DNA from 2 places in the Streptomyces sp. RKND-216 genome. Region 1 is predicted to be linked to the other one. Evidence: riboswitches for the same ligand, from Rfam matches in the RefSeq annotation. Region 1 holds a riboswitch; the other holds the start of a gene.
The links. A riboswitch is a leader RNA that binds a small molecule or an ion and turns the genes downstream of it on or off. The one in region 1 is predicted to bind cobalamin.
Positions count from the first base shown of each region.

Region 2: another riboswitch for cobalamin. It lies ahead of E4198_RS07385 (ribonucleoside-diphosphate reductase subunit alpha); the one in region 1 lies ahead of E4198_RS09695 (hypothetical protein).

Region 1 covers NZ_SSBQ01000002.1:2,221,378-2,231,167, reverse strand. Annotated here, with positions in the region: gene E4198_RS09715 (FAD-dependent oxidoreductase) at 1-568, opposite strand, end outside; gene E4198_RS09710 (diiron oxygenase) at 577-1,512, opposite strand; gene truA (tRNA pseudouridine(38-40) synthase TruA) at 1,646-2,503, shown strand; gene E4198_RS09700 (lytic transglycosylase domain-containing protein) at 2,604-3,941, opposite strand; gene E4198_RS09695 (hypothetical protein) at 3,947-4,288, opposite strand; cobalamin riboswitch at 4,551-4,677, opposite strand; gene E4198_RS09690 (polysaccharide deacetylase family protein) at 4,823-5,890, opposite strand; gene E4198_RS09685 (putative glycoside hydrolase) at 6,038-7,663, shown strand; gene E4198_RS09680 (LuxR family transcriptional regulator) at 7,647-9,790, opposite strand, start outside.
Region 2 covers NZ_SSBQ01000002.1:1,721,227-1,731,016, forward strand. Annotated here, with positions in the region: gene E4198_RS07360 (extracellular solute-binding protein) at 1-499, opposite strand, end outside; gene E4198_RS07365 (GntR family transcriptional regulator) at 686-1,453, shown strand; gene E4198_RS07370 (DUF3311 domain-containing protein) at 1,644-1,922, shown strand; gene E4198_RS07375 (sodium:solute symporter) at 1,919-3,520, shown strand; gene E4198_RS07380 (GNAT family N-acetyltransferase) at 3,610-4,125, shown strand; cobalamin riboswitch at 4,174-4,340, shown strand; gene E4198_RS07385 (ribonucleoside-diphosphate reductase subunit alpha) at 4,532-6,856, shown strand; gene E4198_RS07390 (ribonucleotide-diphosphate reductase subunit beta) at 6,847-7,872, shown strand; gene def (peptide deformylase) at 7,946-8,578, opposite strand; gene E4198_RS07400 (hypothetical protein) at 8,754-9,755, opposite strand.

The DNA.
Region 1 (9,790 bases):
CCAGGCCCAGGTGCAGCCGCACGCGGGGGTGGGTGTGGAGCCGAGCGAAGGACGCGCCGATCCTGCGGGTGGAGAGGTGGTCGGGTGCCACGCCGTACCGCACGAGGCCGCCGGCCGTGGGCAGCCGGTCGATCAGCGTGACCTCGGCGGGCGTGTGCAGCAGCAGGTCCTCCGCGGCGTACATGCCCGCAGGCCCGGTGCCGACCACGGCCACCCGCAGCGGCCCGAAGTCGGACGGCAAGGTGCGGTCGAACGTCGGCCGGCCCCAGGCGTGGAAGACGGGGCCGTGGTCGGCTCTCTCGCCGGGGGAGGCGGCGCCCGCGAAGTACGCGGCGTTGATGTCGGCGTACTCCTGCTGCGCCGGAGGCAGCCGGTCCACGGGGAAGACCGCCTCCACCGGGCAGGCGTCCGCGCAGGCACCGCAGTCGATGCAGGTCCGCGGGTCGATGTGCAGCATCTCGGTGCTGCCAAAGGCCCGTTCCTGCGGCGTCGGGCGGATGCAGTTGACCGGGCAGACGGCCACGCAGGTGGCGTCGTTGCAGCAGGTCTGGGTGATCGCGTAGGCCATGGGTTTGCTCAGATGAGGTGGGCGCGCCGGTAGAAGACCAGCGCCGGCTTGGTGAGCAGACCGCAGGAGGAGAGGAACTCCATCAGGCCCGAGCAGCTGGAGCGCATCATCGCCTTGTGGTGCTCGTTTGCCTTCGCCTCGCGGACCGCCCGCTGCTCGTCGAGGCCGGCGTTCGCGTAGACCCCGGGGTGCACCATGCTGGTGACGATCACGTACGCGGCGACCGCGATGACGAAGGCGTGGATCGTGCGGCGGGTGCGGCCGGTGCGCGCGAGGTGCCGGCGGGTCTCGTCCCGGGCGAACTTCATGTGCCGGGACTCCTCGACGACGTGGATGTTGTTGATGGTGCGTACGAACGGCACGACCCGTTCGTCGCGCATCCAGTCGCGCTGCATCACGTCGAGGACCTCTTCGGCGACGAGGATCGCGGCGTACGCGGCCTCGCCGAAGGCGACGGTCTTGAAGGCGCGGCCGAGTTCGACGGCGACGCGGTGCGGGCGGTAGGCGGGGGCGCGCAGCTTCTTCGCGCCGCGGGCGAACATGAGGGAGTGGCGGCACTCGTCGGCGATCTCGGTGAGCGCCCACTGCACCGTCTCGTCCGTCGGGTCCTTGGCGTAGATGTCCCGGAGCACCATCTGCTGGAGGATCATCTCGAACCATATGCCGGTGCTGGCCACCGACGCGGCCTCCTGCCGGGTCAGCTCCTTGCGTTGCGCCTCGGTCAGTTCGTTCCAGTACGGCGTCCCGTAGAGCGTGCTCCACTCGGGGCTGGCGCCGTGGAAGTCCTCGTCGAGGGGCGTCTCCCAGTCGACCTCGGTGGCCGGGTCGTAGGAGAGCCGGGCGGAGGAGTCGAGCAGCCGCTGCGCGAGGCGGTCCTCGCGGGGCCGTGCGTCGGCTCCGTTCTCCGGCCGAACGGTGCTGCCTGCCTTGCTGGGCTCCCTGATGCGCGTCGTCGTGATCCGCCGTGGCTTGTTGACGGCCTGTATAGCAAGAACTCCCGGCGATGCCTACCCTCGAGTAAGGAACGGGCGCGGAGGGCCGTCACGCGCGCCGGGGCGTGGTGAGAGGATCGAGTGCGTGAGCGACGACGTGGAGCCCGGCCTCGTCCGGGTACGGCTCGACCTGAGCTACGACGGCAAGGACTTCTCCGGCTGGGCCCGCCAGAAGGGCGGGCAGCGCACCGTCCAGCAGGAGATCGAGGACGCGCTGCGCGTCGTGCTGCGCCTGGACGCCGCACCACCGCTCACCGTCGCGGGCCGCACCGACGCGGGCGTCCACGCCCGCGGCCAGGTCGCCCACGTCGACCTTCCCGCCCACCTCTGGGCCGAGCAGGGCGGCCAACTGCTGCGCCGCCTCGCCGGACGGCTGCCCATGGACGTCCGCGTGCACCGGGTCGCCGAGGCGCCGCCCCACTTCGACGCGCGCTTCTCCGCGATCTGGCGGCGCTACGCCTACCGCGTCTGCGACCATCCCGGGGGCGTCGACCCGCTGCGCCGCGGCCACGTGCTCTGGCACAACTGGCCCCTGGACCTCGACGCGATGAACGCCGCCGCCGACGCGCTGCTCGGCGAACACGACTTCGCCGCCTACTGCAAGAAGCGCGAGGGCGCCACCACCATCCGCACCCTACGGCGGCTGCACTGGGTCCGGCACCGCGACGGCGTCCTGGAGGCGACCGTCCTGGCGGACGCGTTCTGCCACAACATGGTCCGGTCGCTGGTCGGCGCGATGCTGTTCGTCGGCGACGGCCACCGGCCCTCCGAATGGCCCGGCAAGGTCCTTGCGGCGGGCGTCCGCGACTCCGCCGTGCACGTCGTCCGCCCGCACGGCCTCACCCTCGAGGAGGTCGGTTACCCCGCGGACGCCGACCTCGCCGCCCGCAACGCCGCCTCCCGCAACAAGCGCACGCTGCCGGGAGCCTCCGGCTGCTGCTGACCGGAGGTGTGCCGGCGAACTCCACGAGATCCACCGCCGATCCGTCGGCCGTGCGGCCCGACGGGGCCGTCCCGGCGGCTGCCAAGCCCCCCGGCGCCGGTCAGCGGAGCGGCGCCGTCGCCTCGTCCAGCCGGGCGTCGAAGCGGCGCGCGTAGGCCTGGGCGTCGTCGCTCTGCCAGTAGGGTCCGCCGTTGTACCGCGCGGCGAGCTCCTGCATCTGCGCACGTGTCATCTGCTCGGCCGGCACGTCCGCGAAGCCGCTCTCCGCCTTCATCTGCGCGAGGTACTCGGAGGCGATGAAGACGTTCTGCGCCGGGTCCTTGATCGCCTCCTCGACGCGCGCCCGCTGGTGGTCGGTGAGGTGGTGCGGGTCGTAGCCGAGGACTTCGGCGCCTCGCCGGACCTGCACGGCGAGCGGCCCCATCGACGTGTGGTCGGCCTCCCCGGTCCCGGGCACGAGCTGCCGTACCTCGTCGGCCACGTCGTCCACCACCGCCGGCGCGCCCCCGACCTCCTGCCACGCGATGCCCGCGACCATCTCGGGCGGCAGCCCGGAGTGGTGGGCGGCAGCCCTGATCAGCGCGCTGTTGGCGTCGACGTAGCCCCGGAGGGTCTCTTCCGAGTCCGAGGGCAGGAGGTAGCTGATGCCCTTCGCGTCGGGGTGTTCCGCCGCCAGTGACCGGATGCGCTCCAGCTTCTCGTTCACGACGAGCGCGTCGCTGAGGGACGGGATCGCGTCGGCCTTGACGCCGGTGCCGGGAAGTTGCGCGTGGGGGTCGTCCGCGGCCTGCCGCGTCTCCTCCCGGAGGAGGCCGAGGCTGCCCAGGATCTCGGCGGAGTCGCCGGAGCCGCCACGGAACTCGGGGAGCGAGGCGTACGCCGTCCGCAGCTCGGCGAGGCAGCGGCTTCGTGCCTCCGACTCGACGCGCTGCGCGTCCCCGTAGGCGTCGTTCGCCTGCTGGTAGTGGCGTTCGGCGTCCTCCCGGATCGCGTCGACGTCGACGCCGAACTCGCCGATCCGGTCCAGCAGACCGGAGGAGTCGCGCAGGTCCTCCCACTCCCGCATCGGGCTCTCCGCACCGGTCAGACGCGTGAGCAGAGTCGCCTCCCGTGCAACAACCTCGGCCAGCTTCCGTTCGGAGAACTCGCCGTCGTCGAAGTGGCGTTGCGCCGTCGTCACGGCCTCGGCGTAGTCGGCCAGCGCCTGCCAGGCTTTGCGGAAACCGGCGGACAGGCCGTCCACGAGCTGCTTCGCCTCGTCCAGGCGCTTCACGTACTGCTGCTGCGACGTGCTGACCCAGTCGACGCGGCCGGCCTTGAGGAAGGCGTCGTCCGTCGAGTCGGCGAGCCGGTGCAGCCGCGCGAACTCGTCGGCGTTGCGCTCGATGAGCGCCGGGTTGGCGTCGGCGAGGAACGCGACGTCGGCTCGGTGGGCCATCGCGGTCACCTGTCCTGGGGGTCGACGAGCCGCCCGGACTGCAGGACGCCGTCCAGGGCCCGCTGGGAGTCCTCGTCGGCGCGGGCGTAGGCGTGGCCCGTCGCCTCGAGCTTCGTCGCGAGGGCGGCCAGCAGCAGGACGGCGTCGGCGTACTGGTCGCGGGCGAACGTCGCGAACCGGTGCACGGACTGAGCCACCTCGGGATGCGACCGCGGCACCCGGCACATCGTCGCGTTCTCGCCGTCCATCCGTCCGGCGTGGAGCAGTCCCGCGACCTCGAGGAGCAGGTGTGAACTGCCGTCGATGGATGCGGCGCTCGCCGAGAACTCGCCCCCGTGCGTCGTCATGCGTCTCCCCGTTCCGTACCCCTGCGTGGCGCGCCGACCAGTGTAGGCAGCGGCCGAGCGGGGGACGCGCGGAAATTTCACGTACGGTCCGTTGTCACCGCATACGTCTCCGCCGGATCCTCACCTCAGCGTGCGTCGCCGGGCAGCGCCGCCGCCGATTCGGGTTCCGTGGCACGGCGGGGCGGAGTGAAGGTGTCCCGGGCATGCTGCCCACACTCCCCTCCGGGGAAGTCCGCCCCGGTTCGTCGAGGGGCGACCGCGGGAGTCTCCTGGCTCTCGGGTCACTGCTCGTCCCGGCCTTCCCGCCCGCCGGGGGCAGTGGCCTGTTCGGGATCCGCTCGCCGGTCACAGTGGCGGGACCTCGCCGGATTCACACCGGCTTCCTCGTTCCGCCGTCGCCTTGTCGCCGGACATCGTCGCACACTCGGCTGCGCGCGCCGGGGGCCTCCACGGGAGCCGGGGCGTTCAGCCGGGGGAGCGAGGAAGCCCGTGTCCGGGGCGGGTTCGCCCCTTCGGGTGGGGGGGCCGGACGAGTCAGTACGGCTGGGCGCGGTTCTCGAAGGGGGCGGCGAGGGAGGGCTTGCGGTCGGCGGGGAAGGAGACGCGGTCCGGGTCGCCGTCGGAGGTGTAGCGGGCGACGGTGCCGTCCGCGAGCTTGTCGAGCCAGGCGGCGGAGGCGAATTTCGCGTCGGGGCCGTCCGGGCCCTGGGAGCGGATGCGGGGGATCGCCGCCGGGTCGAAGTCCGAGGAGAAGGGGGACGGCGCGGGGTTGGCGCCGACCAGGTAGACTCCGGCGTGCCGGTAGTCGGTGCCGCCGGAGGAGCCCTCGACGGCGAGCCCGGCGGCGGACGGCATCGAGCCGTTGGGCAGGGCGAGGGAGTCCACGGTGACGTCGTCCGGGAGGGCGTCGGTGATGGCCTTCTGGTTGCGGGCGACGGCGCGCTGGACCTCGGAGCCGGAGACCGTGCCGAGGGTGGTGTGCCGCAGGGTGTGGTTCCCGATCTCGAAGCCGTGGTCGTGCAGCCAGCCCAGCGTGCGCTGCCCACCGGGTTCGGCGAACGGGTCGCCGTTGACGAAGAAGGTGGCGACCGGGCGGAAGTCCGGGTGCTTCTCCGCGACGTCGCGGAGGACGGCGACGGCGGTGTCCCGTTCGGGCTTCCCGGCGGCGTCGAGCGCGAGCTGGCTGACGGTGGAGTCGTCGAAGGTGAGGACGACGGGGTGGGTGCCCGCAGGGATGTCGATGCGGCCGCCGGTCAGTTCGCGGGCCGTGACCGGAACGTAGTCCTCGCGGGCGAGGCGTTCCAGCTCGGCCTCGAAGTCCTCGGGCGTGCGGTCGTAGATGCTCTGCGGATCGTCGACGATCTGGTGGTACATCAGCACCGGTACGGCGCCGAGTTCGTCAGCGTCGACGGCGGCCGGGTCGGGCGCGGAGGGGGACGGCGACGGGCTGTCCCGTTCGCCGCCGGCCGTGTCCGCCGCACCCGGCGCGCGTTCCGCTTTCCGGTCCTCCGGCTCGTCCGATGAGGTGCTCCCGGCGCATCCCGCGAGGGTCAGGAGCGCGGCCGCGGCTGCCGCCGCGCCGAGCCGGAGTGGACGAACCATGATTGGCCTCCTGCCGCGCCAGGGAAGTATGAAGAGACGACAGTGGCATTGTTGCCGGGAGTCGAGTGGTCGAATCGTCCGAGGCGGCAGCCCTGTTCAGGCTGACGTCACGTCAGACACGACCTCCCGAACGGCAGGTGATCGCGCGTGCAGACCAGTCCACCCGGAGCGGGAAGGCGCAGGAGCTTCGTCCAGGTCCTCGGCCGCCGACGTCTCGCGATCCTCGCCGTCATGCTGGTGGTGGTCGGCTGCGCGGGCCTGGCCGCCGTCGCGTTCCGGTCCGTACCGCCCCAGATACGCGTGGCGGGCCTGGAGAACGGTGGTGTGCTGAACGGCGCGGAGACGAAGAACGGCCGCCTGGAGCTGGTCGCGCGGGGCGGCACGTCGCTGGACGGCCTCACCGTCTCTCTCGACGGCGAGCCCGCGAAGACCCGTCGGGACGGCGACCGCCTGCTCGTCGAGACGCCCGGGCTGGACGACGGCGCGCACGAACTGACCGTCGCCGCCAACGGGAACCTCGGCTTCACGCAGACCACCCGGCGCTCCTTCACCGTCGACACCACCGCGCCGCGCCTGACCATCGAGAAGGCGCAGGCCGAGTCGCTGCGCGCGCCAGCGACCATCCGCGGACACGTCGAGGGCGCGCGGACGGTCACTGTCGGCGGGGCAGAGGTGAAGGTCGGCGACGACGGCGCGTTCTCCCACCGCCTCGCCGAACCCGCCCCCGAGGTCGAGGTCCGCGCGGTCGACGAGGGCGGTAACGAGACGGCCGAGAACGCCACGGTTCTGGTGCCCTACCCCGACACCCGGGCGGTGCACATCACGGCCATCGGCTGGACGTCGAAGGCCCTGCGCGATCCCATCCTGAAGATGGCCGAGGAGGGGCGGATCAACGCCGTCCAGCTCGACATCAAGGACGAGGACGGCGAGATCGGCTACGACTCGCAGGTCCCGCTGGCGCGGAAGATCGGAGCCGCCAAGGGCTACTACGACGCGAAGAAGGCCCTCCGCGAACTCCACGAGCGGGACGTGCGCGTGGTGGGCCGCATCGTCGCCTTCCGCGACCCGATCCTGGCGAGGGCGTCCTGGAGGTCCGGTGCCCGCGAGCGCGTGGTGCAGGACGCGAACGGCGCCCCGTACGGCGGTGGCGGGCACTACGGGAAGCTGTCGTTCACCAATTTCGCGAACGAGGAGGTCCGCGAGTACAACATGGACCTCGCCGTGGAGGCCGCCGAACTCGGCTTCGACGACATCCTGTACGACTACGTGCGCCGCCCCGACGGCCGGATGAGCGGCTTCACCTTCCCCGGGCTCGGCGACCGGAGGCCGACGGAGAGGATCGCCTCCTTCATGGCCGAGACCCGTGAACGGGTGCGCCCCGAGGGCGCGTTCCTCGGCGCCTGCGTCTTCGGGGTGGCGGCCACCCGCCCGACGGAGATCGCGCAGGACATCCCGGCCATGGCCGAGCACTCCGACTACATCGCGCCCATGGTCTACCCCTCGCACTGGGCGGCCGGCGAGTACGGCGTGTCCAACCCCAACGCCGACCCGTACAAGATCGTGAAGCGGTCGCTGGCGGACTTCGAGAAGCAGGCGAAGGGCAGCGGCGCCGTGATTGTGCCGTGGCTCCAGGACTTCTCGCTCGGCGTCGCCTACGGCGACGACGAGGTGGCGGCGCAGGTGAAGGCGGCCCGTGACAACGGGATGGACTCCTTCATCCTCTGGAACGCCGGAGCCCGCTACCACGCAGGGGGACTCACTCCGAGGAGGTGACGCCGGCGTCCGCACGTCCCGCACCCGAGCGCAGCCACGTGCCGAGCTGGGTGCGGGACCGGATGCCGACCTTGCGGTAGATGCGGGTCAGCGACGCCTCGATGGTCTTGACGCTCAGGAACATCCGCGCCGCCACCTCCTGGTTGGTCGCCCCCTCGCCCACCAGGGCCGCGATGCGGGCCTCGTTGTCCGTCAGCACGCGGCGCTGCGCCGGGGCACGGTCCTCGTGGGCCCCCGTGCCCTGCCGGGCGGGAGGCGTGCCCGCACCGAGCCGGTCGAGGCTGCGCCCCGCCTGCTCCGCCCACGGCCGGGCACCGCACTCGGTGAACAACTCCAGCGCCTCCGCCACGGCGGCCCGGGCGGCGGCGTGCCGGCGCCGCCGGCGGTGGACACGGGCACGTTCCAGCAGGCAGTGACCACGCTCCAGGGGCTGGCCCAGCTCCTCGAACCGCCGCGCCGCGCCCCCCAGCAGCTCCAGTGCCGTGTCCGCGTCGCCGCGCGCAGCACGGACGGCGGCCTCGGCACGGTCGAGCTGTGCGGTGACGCCCACCCCACGGGCGCGGGAGCCCACGGCCGCCCGGGCGGCGCGGATCACCTCTTCGGCCCGTTCGGTCTCGCCCAGCGCCGCCAGCCCGGACGCCAGGTCGCCGTGCCAGCGCAGCGCCAACGGCGAGCACACGCCCTGCCCCCGCTCCAGGGCCTCGATGCGCAGCAGCGTCTTCACGCCGCCCCGCACGTCGCCGCCGCGCATCCGTGCCTGGCCCAGCACATGCAGGTGGCGGCCGCGGTATATGGCGTCCCGTTCTTGCGTGGAGGCCCGCAGCCCGCTCTCCGCGTACGCCACGGCGCGTTCGATGCTGCCGCCGGCGAGTTCGGCGACGGCAGCGTCCCACCAGGCGGGCCCCGGGCTGAGCGACGCCTCCTCGGTGATCCGCACCGCGCGGTCGGCGAAGTCCAGGGCGTCCCGGCAGCGGCCCGTCCGCACCGACACCTCGGCCAGGCTGCGCAGCACCTGCACCACCTCCTCGCCCGACCCGCGCTCCACCAGCGCCAGCATGCGCAGCAGTTCCTCGCGGGCCTCGGCCAGCCGGTCCTCGAACACCGCGAAGCGGGCGGCGACGAACCGGGGGGACGCGTGCAGCCAGCCGTTCAGCGGCGGTTCGGGCAGGCGCAGCGCGCGGTCGAGCACCGCCCGGTGGTCGTCGCGGCCCGTGATCACCGACACGGTCGCCCGGACGCCGAGTGCCATCGCCTCGGTGGTGGTGTCGCCCGCGGCGCGGGCGTGCTCGGCCGCGGCGTCGGCCTCCCGCCCGCTGCGTTCGGGGCGGCCGTCGACCAGCGCCGACCAGGAGATCCGCAGCCGCAGCGGGCCCATCAGCGCGGGGTCCCCGTCGGCGTCCAGCAGCGCGGCGGCGAACACCTCGTCCATCTCGGACAGCCCCTGCCCGGACAGGTCCAGCAGCGCGATCCGCACCCGGGTGCGCTGTGCCCGCGAGGCGTCCGCGGCGAGCACGGCGTCGGCGGCGCGGTGCACCAGCGCGGGCAGCGCCGCCGAGGCGCCCGCCTCGGCGGCGGCGACCAGCCACTCCAGGCGGGCGCTCTGCCCGGCCGGTTCGGCGGGCGTACGGTCGGCCGCGAGCAGGTACAGCTCGGCCGCCATCCGGTGCGAGCCCTGCCGGGCGGCGGCCTCGGCGGCGGTCACCAGTGAACGGACCAGCGCGGCGTCCGGGCCCGGCGCGGCGAGCGCGCGGTGCCGTACCCGGCCGGCGGCGTCGGGGACCACGGTGGCCAGCGCGGTGTGCACCTCCGCGCGGTGCGCCGCGGCGGCGTGCTCGGCGAGCACCGTGCCGACCGCCGGGGGCGTGAAGCGGACGGTGCCGCCCTCGGCGACGAGCAGCCCGGCCGCGGCGGCGAGCCGGATGTCGTGCTCGGCCTCGGCGCGCCCGGCGCGGCGCAGCAGGTCGACGGTCGGATGGGTGGTGAACGCCGCGGTGAGCAGCGTCTCCCGGGAGCGGTCGGGCAGCGTGGCCAGTCGTTCGCTGATCATGTCGTGCACGCGCTGCGGCAGCGGTGCGGGCCGCCAGTGGCGGGGGATGCGGTCGGTGAACGCCCCCGCCAGGGCGAGCG
Region 2 (9,790 bases), 500 kb from region 1:
TCTTCGGCGGCTTGACGCCCGCCTCCTCGTAGACGCTCTTGTCGTAGATGACCGCGCGGTTGGCGGCGTACCAGGGAGCGGCGTAGAGCTTGCCGTCGAGTTCGGCGGAGCTCAGCATGCCCTCGTTCCACTGGTCGTAGCCCAGTTCGCGCTTCATCGGGGTGAGGTCGGCGAGGCCGCCGGTGACCGCGTATCCGGCGGTCTGGGTGTTGCCCAGTTCCAGCACGTCCGGCGGCGAGTCCTCGGAGAGTGCAGTGGTGATCCGCTCCTGGATGCCGTTCCACTGCTGGATCTTCATCTCGACCTCGACGCCTTTGTGTTCAGCCTCGAACGCCTTGTTCAGCTCCTTGGACCACGGCTCGGGCGCCGATCCGTCCATGACCCACACTGTCAGGGTCTTCTTGCCGCCGTCCCCCGCGCCGCCGCCCTCGGTGCCGCAGGCGGTGGCGCCGGCCACCAGTGCAGCGGCCCCCACCGCCGCTATGAGCTTGCGCCTCACGCCGTCCTCCTCGATGGTGTACGCAATGGTGTAGACCAGTGCCCGCAGCTTGGCCTAGACCTATAGGGGTGTCAACGGTCCGCGGACCCGCCGACCGTTCCGTTACCGGAACGACACCTGGCCTGGTGCGTCCCACCGGGCCGGGCACGTGCCACGATGTGAACCGCAACGAAGACGGAGGAGCCGGTGACGAACGCCGCGAAGAACGGAAACGGCGGGAACGGGAACGGAAGCACGCGCACCGCGCGGGTGCCGAAGTACTACCGGCTCAAGCGCCACCTGCTCGAGATGACCGAGACCCTGCCCCCCGGCACGCCCGTTCCCCCGGAGCGCACGCTGGCCGGGGAGTTCGACACCTCGCGTACCACCGTGCGCCAGGCCCTCCAGGAACTCGTCGTCGAAGGCCGACTGGAGCGCATCCAGGGCAAGGGCACCTTCGTCGCCAAGCCGAAGGTCTCACAGGCCCTCCAACTCACCTCGTACACCGAGGACATGCGCGCCCAGGGCCTCGAACCCACCTCGCAGCTGCTGGACATCGGCTACGTCACCGCCGACGACCGGCTCGCCGGATTGCTGGACATCCAGGCCGGCGGACGGGTGCTCCGCATCGAGCGCCTACGGCTGGCCAGCGGCGAGCCGATGGCCATCGAGACCACCCACCTGTCGCAGAAGCGCTTCCCCGCCCTGCGGCGCAGCCTGGTGAAGTACTCCTCGCTGTACACCGCGCTCGCAGAGGTCTACGACGTCCACCTCGCGGAGGCCGAGGAGACCATCGAGACCTCGCTCGCCACCCCTCGTGAGGCGGGCCTGCTCGCCACCGACGTGGGGCTGCCGATGCTGATGCTCTCCCGGCATTCCAAGGACACCGACGGGGAGCCCGTGGAGTGGGTGCGGTCGGTCTACCGCGGCGACCGCTACAAGTTCGTCGCCAACCTCCACCGCCCCGTCCGCTGACCTTCACCGCGCCCCCGCCCCGGACGAACAGCCGTCACCGCGCGCCTCCGACCAGCCACGACGCGTGCCGGACGACCTGCGACTTGTCCGGTCCGTTATGCGGAAGGGGGGTGACGGGGGCCGCTCCCGCTGGCTAGATTCCTGCGCACCGATCAGGAGATCACTCAGTACTTGGACGGGAGCACCACCCATGCCACCACCCACGAGCACGGGGACGATCCCCACCGTCACCCCCGCGCGCGCGCTGGCCGCCGTCTGTCTGTTCATTCCGTTCGTCGCGATACTCTGGGTCGGCAGCTACGACTCGGTGGAGCCCACCTTCATCGGCATCCCGTTCTTCTACTGGTACCAGATGCTGTGGGTGCCCCTGGCCACCCTGCTCACGGTGATCGCCTACGTGCTGGTGCGGCGGGACAACGCCGCCCGCCGCAACGCCCGTGCGGCCGCCGAGGGGGGTGAGCGCGCATGAACGAGGACATCAACGTCGTGGCGCTCGTGGTCTTCGTCTTCTTCTTCGCACTGGTGACGGTGATGGGCTTCCTCGCCGCCCGCTGGCGGAAGGCGGCCGATGCCGACAATCTGGACGAATGGGGTCTGGGCGGCCGGAGCTTCGGCACCTGGATCACCTGGTTCCTGCTCGGCGGCGACCTCTACACCGCGTACACCTTCGTGGCCGTCCCCGCGCTGATCTACTCGGCCGGCGCGGTGGGCTTCTTCGCGGTGCCGTACACGATCCTCGTCTATCCGCTGATCTTCCTCTTCCTGCCGCGTCTGTGGTCGGTGTCCCACCGGCACGGCTACGTGACGACCTCGGACTTCGTGAAGGGCCGCTTCGGCTCGCGCGGCCTGTCCCTGGCCGTGGCGCTGACCGGCATCCTCGCCACCATGCCCTACATCGCGCTGCAGCTCGTCGGCATCCAGGCTGTGCTGGACGTGATGGGCGTCGGCGGCGGCGCGTCGACGCACTGGTTCATCAAGGACCTGCCGCTGCTCATCGCCTTCGGCGTGCTCGCGGCCTACACCTACTCCTCGGGACTGAGGGCCCCGGCCCTGATCGCGTTCGTCAAGGACTCGCTGATCTACATCGTGATCGCCGTCGCGATCATCTACATCCCGATCAAGCTCGGCGGCTTCGACGACATCTTCTCCAGCGCGGGCGAGAAGCTCTCCGAGACCGGCGGAGCACTGGTCACCGGGCCCGAGGGCCACTGGGCGTACGCGACGCTGGCACTCGGCTCCGCGCTGGCGCTGTTCATGTACCCGCACGCGATCACCGCGACGCTGTCCAGCCGCAGCCGCGAGGTGATCCGCCGCAACACCACCATCTTGCCGATGTACTCGCTGATGCTGGGCCTGCTGGCGCTGCTCGGCTTCATGGGCATCGCGGCCGGCATCTCGCTGGACAACCCGCAACTGGTGGTGCCGCAGCTGTTCGAGAACATGTTCCCGGCCTGGTTCGCGGGCGTCGCGTTCGCCGCCATCGGCATCGGCGCCCTGGTCCCGGCGGCCATCATGTCGATCGCCGCGGCGAACCTGTTCACCCGGAACGTCTACCGCGACTTCCTCAAGCCGAACGCCACCCCGGAGCAGGAGACCAAGGTCTCCAAGGTCACCTCGCTGCTGGTGAAGGTCGGCGCCCTGGTCTTCGTCCTCACCCTGGACAAAACGGCGGCGCTCAACTTCCAGCTACTGGGGGGCATCTGGATCGCGCAGACCTTCCCGTCCCTGGTCGGCGGCCTGTTCACGCGCTGGTTCCACCGGTGGGCGCTGCTCGCCGGCTGGGCGGTCGGCATGGTGTACGGCACCATCGCGGCGTACAACGTGTCCAGCCCGAAGCAGGAACACTTCGGCGGCAGCACGGCGGAGATCCCGATGATCGGTGAGATCGGTTACATCGGCCTCACCGCCTTCGTGCTGAACGCCGTCGTCACGGTCGTCCTGACGGTGATTCTCCGGTCCGCCAAGGTCCCGGACGGGCGGGACGAGACCAAGCCGTCCGACTACCGCGCGGACGCCGGCGACCCGGGCGTGAAGGAGGAGTTGCCGGCCCCCACCGCCGCTCCCTGATCCGCGGAACCCACCCCGAGCACCCCGCCGACGGCACGACCGCCGGCGGGGTGCTGCATGCTGCCGGCGGGGTGCTGCATGCTGGGGGCATGGACGTGACGATCAGGGCGGCACGCGAGGCGGAGTACGGCGAGGTCGGAGACCTGACGGCCGACGCGTACCTGGAGGACGGGCTGCTCACCCACGGCGCGCGGGACCCGTACCTGGAGGTGCTGCGGAACGTACCGCACCGCGCCGGGCACGCGCAGGTCCTGGTCGCCGTGGACGCGGGCACCGGAGACCTGCTGGGCACCGTGACCTTCGTCGGGGACGGCGGGGAGTACGCGAACATCGCCCGGCCCGGCGAGGCCGAGTTCCGCATGCTGGCCGTGCACCGGAAGGGGCGGGGACGCGGCGTCGGCGAGGCGCTGGTGCGCGACTGCCTGGCGCGTGCGCGGGCACTCGGCCGGGAACGCGTGGTGCTCTCCACCGAGTCGAGGATGACGACCGCTCACCGCCTGTACGGGCGGCTGCGGTTCGTGCGCACCCCGGCCCGCGACTGGGAGCCGATCCCCGGTCTGCCCCTGTGGACCTTCGCGTTGGAGCTCGCCGACGACGAGGGCTGACGGGCACCGCAACCCTACCAGCGACACAAGATGTTGGGGTGCTCGCGCGGAGCACCCCAACATGTATGCTCGTCCTCGCTGTCGCCGCAGGGGAACCCGGTGCGAATCCGGGACTGTCCCGCAACGGTGTGCGGCGTGCCGTGCCCTGCCTCCACGCATCGACGGGTCCCGGAACGCCGCGAGTCCGAGCACCTGCCGACGGCGTCGTACACGTCCGGGCCCCGTGGGATGGGCCGGCGGACGCGAGGTGATGCCGGCCCGCAACGGGTCGCCGCCTGCGCCGCGCCACGCCTCCCCACCGGCCCCCGCCGAGCGAGGAGAGCACGTCACCGTGACCATCGCACCAGAGGCCGCAGCCGTCCCGGCGCCGTTCCCGGCGCCTTCCGGGCCGGACGCCGACAGCACGCTGCTGGAGCGGCTGTTGACGGAGCTGACCGCCGACCTGCCCGCGACCGACGCCGCCCGGATCGGCGCGGCGGTACGGCGCGGACGGCACCCCGGATCGACCCATGCGGACCTGCGGTCGCTGGCCGTCGAAGCGGCGGCCGGACTCATCGGCGACGAACCGGAGTACGGGCGCCTGGCGGCCCGGCTGCTGACCCGCGCCGTGCGCGAGGAGGCCGCCGGTCAGGGCGCGACCTCGTTCTCCGCCTCGGTCGCCGTCGGCCACCGCGAAGGTCTGATCGCGGACTCCACCGCCGCGTTCGTCACCGCGCACGCCGCACGCCTGGACGCCCTGGTCGACGCCGCCGTGGCGGACGGCGCCGACGACCGGTTCGGCTACTTCGGGCTGCGCACAGTCCACTCCCGCTACCTCCTGCGCCACCCCACGACCCGCCGGGTCGTGGAGACCCCGCAGCACTTCCTCCTGCGCGTCGCCTGCGGACTGGCGGCGGACGACAGCGCGCATGCCGTCGACGAGGTCGCCGAGCTGTACCGGCTGACCAGCTCGCTGTCCTACCTGCCGTCCTCCCCGACGCTCTTCAACTCCGGCACCAGGCACCCGCAGATGTCGTCGTGCTACCTGCTGGACTCGCCGCTGGACGAACTGGACTCGATCTACGAGCGCTACCACCAGGTCGCCCGGCTCTCCAAGCACGCCGGGGGCATCGGCCTGTCCTGGTCCCGCGTCCGCGCCCGCGGCTCGCTCATCCGCGGCACGAACGGTCATTCCAACGGCATCGTGCCGTTCCTGCGCACGCTGGACGCCTCGGTCGCCGCGGTGAACCAGGGCGGCCGGCGCAAGGGCGCCGCCTGCGTCTACCTGGAGACCTGGCACGCCGACCTGGAGGAGTTCCTGGAGCTGCGGGACAACACCGGCGAGGAGGCCCGCCGCACCCACAACCTCAACATCGCGCACTGGATCCCGGACGAGTTCATGCGCCGTGTCGAGGCCGACGCCGACTGGTCGCTGTTCTCCCCCTCCGATGTGCCCGAGCTGGTGGACCTGTGGGGCGACGACTTCGACGCCGCCTACCGTCGCGCCGAGGCGGACGGGAAGGCCGTGAAGTCCGTTCCGGCCCGGCAGCTGTACGCGCGGATGATGCGCACCCTCGCACAGACCGGCAACGGCTGGATGACCTTCAAGGACGCCGCCAACCGCACGGCCAACCAAACCGCAGAGCCCGGCCGTGTCGTCCACTCCTCCAACCTGTGCACCGAGATTCTGGAGGTGACCGACGACGACGAGACCGCCGTGTGCAACCTCGGTTCGGTCAACGTCGCCGCCCACCTCGGCGACGACGGCGGGATGGACTGGGAGCGCCTGGACGCCACCGTGCGCACCGCCGTGACCTTCCTGGACCGTGTGGTCGACGTCAACTACTACCCCACCGAGCAGGCCGGCGGCTCCAACGCACGCTGGCGCCCGGTCGGTCTGGGCCTGATGGGCCTTCAGGACGTCTTCTTCCGGCTAAGGCTGCCCTTCGACTCCCCCGCGGCGCAGCAGCTGTCCACCCGAATCTCGGAACGCATCATGCTCGCCGCCTACGAGGCATCGGCCGACCTCGCCGAGCGGCACGGCCCGCTCCCGGCCTGGGAATCGACGCGCACCGCGCGCGGCGTGCTCCACCCGGACCACTACCCGGAGGCCGAACAGACCTGGCCGGAGCGCTGGTCGGCGCTGCGGACCCGGATCGCCGCCACCGGCATGCGGAACTCGCTGCTGCTGGCCATCGCCCCGACGGCGACCATCGCCTCCATCGCCGGCGCTTACGAATGCATTGAGCCGCAGGTGTCCAACCTGTTCAAGCGCGAGACGCTGAGCGGGGAGTTCCTCCAGGTCAACGGCTACCTGGTGGACGAGCTGAAGCGACTGGGCCGCTGGGACGACGCCACCCGGGAGGCGCTGCGCGAGGCCAACGGCAGCGTGCAGGACCTGCCGGGGCTGCCCGCGCACGTGCGGGAGCTGTACCGGACGGCGTGGGAGATCCCGCAGCGCGCGCTGATCGACATGGCGGCTGCCCGCACCCCGTACCTGGACCAGAGCCAGTCGCTGAACCTGTTCATGGCGTCCCCGACCATCGGCAAGCTCAGCTCGATGTACGCCTACGCCTGGAAGCGCGGCATCAAAACGACGTACTACCTGCGGTCGCGGCCGGCCACCCGGATCGCGCGGGCGGCCGGGTCGGCCACGGCTCAGGCCGCCGTACCCGCCCAGCAGAGCGCCGCGCCGGACGAGGCCGCCGCCTGCTCCCTGGAGAACCCCGAGTCCTGCGAGGCATGCCAGTGACCACCGCCCAGCCGCACAAGAACCTGCTCGACCCGGGTTTCGAACTGACCCTGCGTCCGATGCGGTACCCGGAGTTCTACGAGCGCTACCGGGACGCGATCAAGAACACGTGGACCGTTGAGGAGGTCGACCTCCACTCCGACGTCGCCGACCTCGCCAAGCTCTCCCCCGGCGAACAGCACATGATCGGCCGCCTGGTGGCGTTCTTCGCCACCGGCGACTCCATCGTGGCGAACAACCTGGTGCTGACCCTGTACAAGCACATCAACTCGCCCGAGGCCCGGCTGTACCTGTCGCGGCAGCTGTTCGAGGAGGCCGTGCACGTCCAGTTCTACCTGACGCTGCTGGACACCTACCTGCCCGATCCGGACGAACGCGCCCAGGCGTTCGCGGCCGTGGAGAACATCCCGTCCATCCGGGAGAAGGCACAGTTCTGCTTCCGCTGGATGGACTCCGTGGAGAAGGTGGAACGGCTGGAGACGCGCGAGGACCGGCGCCGCTTCCTGCTCAACCTGATCTGCTTCGCGGCCTGTATCGAGGGCCTCTTCTTCTACGGCGCCTTCGCCTACGTGTACTGGTTCCGCTCGCGCGGCCTCCTGCACGGCCTGGCGACCGGCACCAACTGGGTGTTCCGCGACGAGTCGATGCACATGTCGTTCGCCTTCGACGTGGTCGACACCGTCCGCCAGGAGGAGCCCGACCTCTTCGACGACGCGCTGGAGAAGCAGGTCACCGCGATGCTGGAGGAGGCGGTGGAGGCCGAGCTGCAGTTCGCCCGCGACCTGTGCGGCGAAGGGCTGCCGGGTATGAACACCGACTCGATGCGGGAGTACCTGGAGGCCGTCGCGGACCAGCGGCTCGTCCGGCTCGGATTCCCCGTCCGCTACGGCTCGGCGAACCCGTTCTCCTTCATGGAGCTGCAGAACGTGCAGGAGCTGACGAACTTCTTCGAGCGGCGCGCCTCGGCGTACCAGGTCGCCGTCGAGGGCTCGGTGTCCTTCGACGACGACTTCTGAACACGTCAGGCGTCACGCGCGGACGGGCCGACCGGGTCTCCCCGGCCGGCCCGTCCGCGCGTGACGTGAACGGTCAGTCGTTGGGGACGGTCTCGTAGCGCGGGGTGCCCTCGGCCATCTGCTTCAGGGCGTCCTTGCGCTCGCGCTTGGAGAGCCGGTCGATGTACAGGTAGCCGTTCAGGTGGTCGGTCTCGTGCTGGAGGCAGCGGGCGAAGTAGCCGGTGCCGCGCACCCGGATCGGCTTGCCGTCGGCGTCCTGGCCGCGGACCACGGCGAAGTCCGGGCGGGCCAGCTCCGCGTACGCGGTGGGTACCGAGAGGCAGCCCTCGCCCGAGTCGTCCAGCGACCGCCGGTCGGCCGGCAGCTCCTCCAGCACCGGGTTGACCACGACGCCGACGTGCCGGACGCCCTCGTCGTCGGGGCAGTCGTAGACGAAGACCTTGGCGTCGACGCCGATCTGGTTGGCGGCGAGGCCGACGCCCTCGGCGGCGCGCTGGCTGGCGAACATGTCGTCGATCAGCTTCGCGAGATCCTCGTCGAAATCGGTGACGACCTTGCACTCCTTGTGCAGGACCGGATTGCCGACGACGGTGATCGGGCGGGCGGTCCCCCGCGCCCGGTACGCCTGCTCGCGCTCCTCGCAGTCCTCGGTGTCGACCACGAACTCCTCAGCCGACTCCGACCAAGTCTCCTGCTGCTGCGACATTCCGCCGTACGCCTTCCTCACGTCCTCGGGGCACCCGCCCCGGGACCTCCGCCTGGGCCGTCACCGCGCGTCCCGCGCGGGATACGCCCTACAGGGTACGGGGCGCGCCGCGGCGACGGGCCGGATAGCGGTGGCCGGGCACACCGCCGGGACAACCGCGGCCGTCGCTCCGGCCTCAGCAGACCTCTTCCAGGTCCCGCCACTCGCGGGTGTCCGGGCTGTCGGCGACCCAGCCGTCCAGCAGACCCCGCACCAGCCCGGAGGGGGCGGCGATGCCGCACTCGCGTTCCGGCACCCACAGATCGCCGGGGCCGCCCGCCGTCATGTGGCCGAGGGGCCCGGGGTGACCGGGGGAGCTGTGGTCGTGCGGGTCCAGGTGGACGGTGCCGTCGCCCTCGTCGCTGGGCATGCTGCTCTCGGAGCAGGACCGGCACAGCAGCCGCACGGACGAGGACCAGTCCTCCGCGGCGAATCCGGCGTCGGCCGCCAGCCGCTCCAGGGCGTCCCGGTCCTCCTCGGCGGCCGCGTCGAGCAGCACCACCCAGGTGGGCACCGGCGAGGGGGCCCACAGCTCGATCTCGTCGAAGACGGGGTAGGCCGGACCGGCCGCCGTGGTCCGCTCGCCGTGCGGCACGCCGTCGTGCAGGATCACCTCGCCCCAGCGGCGCCCGGAGGACGGCAGCGGGATGCTCTGGATCTCCAGCCGGGCCGGATCGATGCGGCGGCCCCACACCACCTCGGCCTCGCCCTCCGGGGAGAGCCGGACGGCGGCGCTCCCCAGCTGCATGCCGGTGGGCTCGCCGGCCGCGGCCGAGCTGTGCGCCTCTCCGGGGACCCGCAGCCCGTACGCCTGCCAGGCGCGGCGGGCCAGCGGCCAGTCCTGGAGCGCGGTGGCGGCGATGCCGACGTTCCACCAGTCGGGGGCGCCCGCGTCGCGGTCCAGCAGCGCGACGGCGCGCAGACCCGCGGCGCGCGCCTGCTCCCAGTCGTGCCGGAACTTGTGCAGCAGCGCGAGATTGAACCAGGACTCGGAGAGCCACGGCTCCAGGTCTGCGGCGCGGGTGAGCAGAGCGCCGGCGTCCTCGTAGCGCCCGTCCCCGATGAGCGTGAACGCGCGGTCGGTCGCCTGCCGCCAGGAGGCGGAGGGACGGTGCCGCACCTTGCCGAAGATCCTCACGATGTGCCGCCTGACTCCCGCCTGTCGCTGCGTGT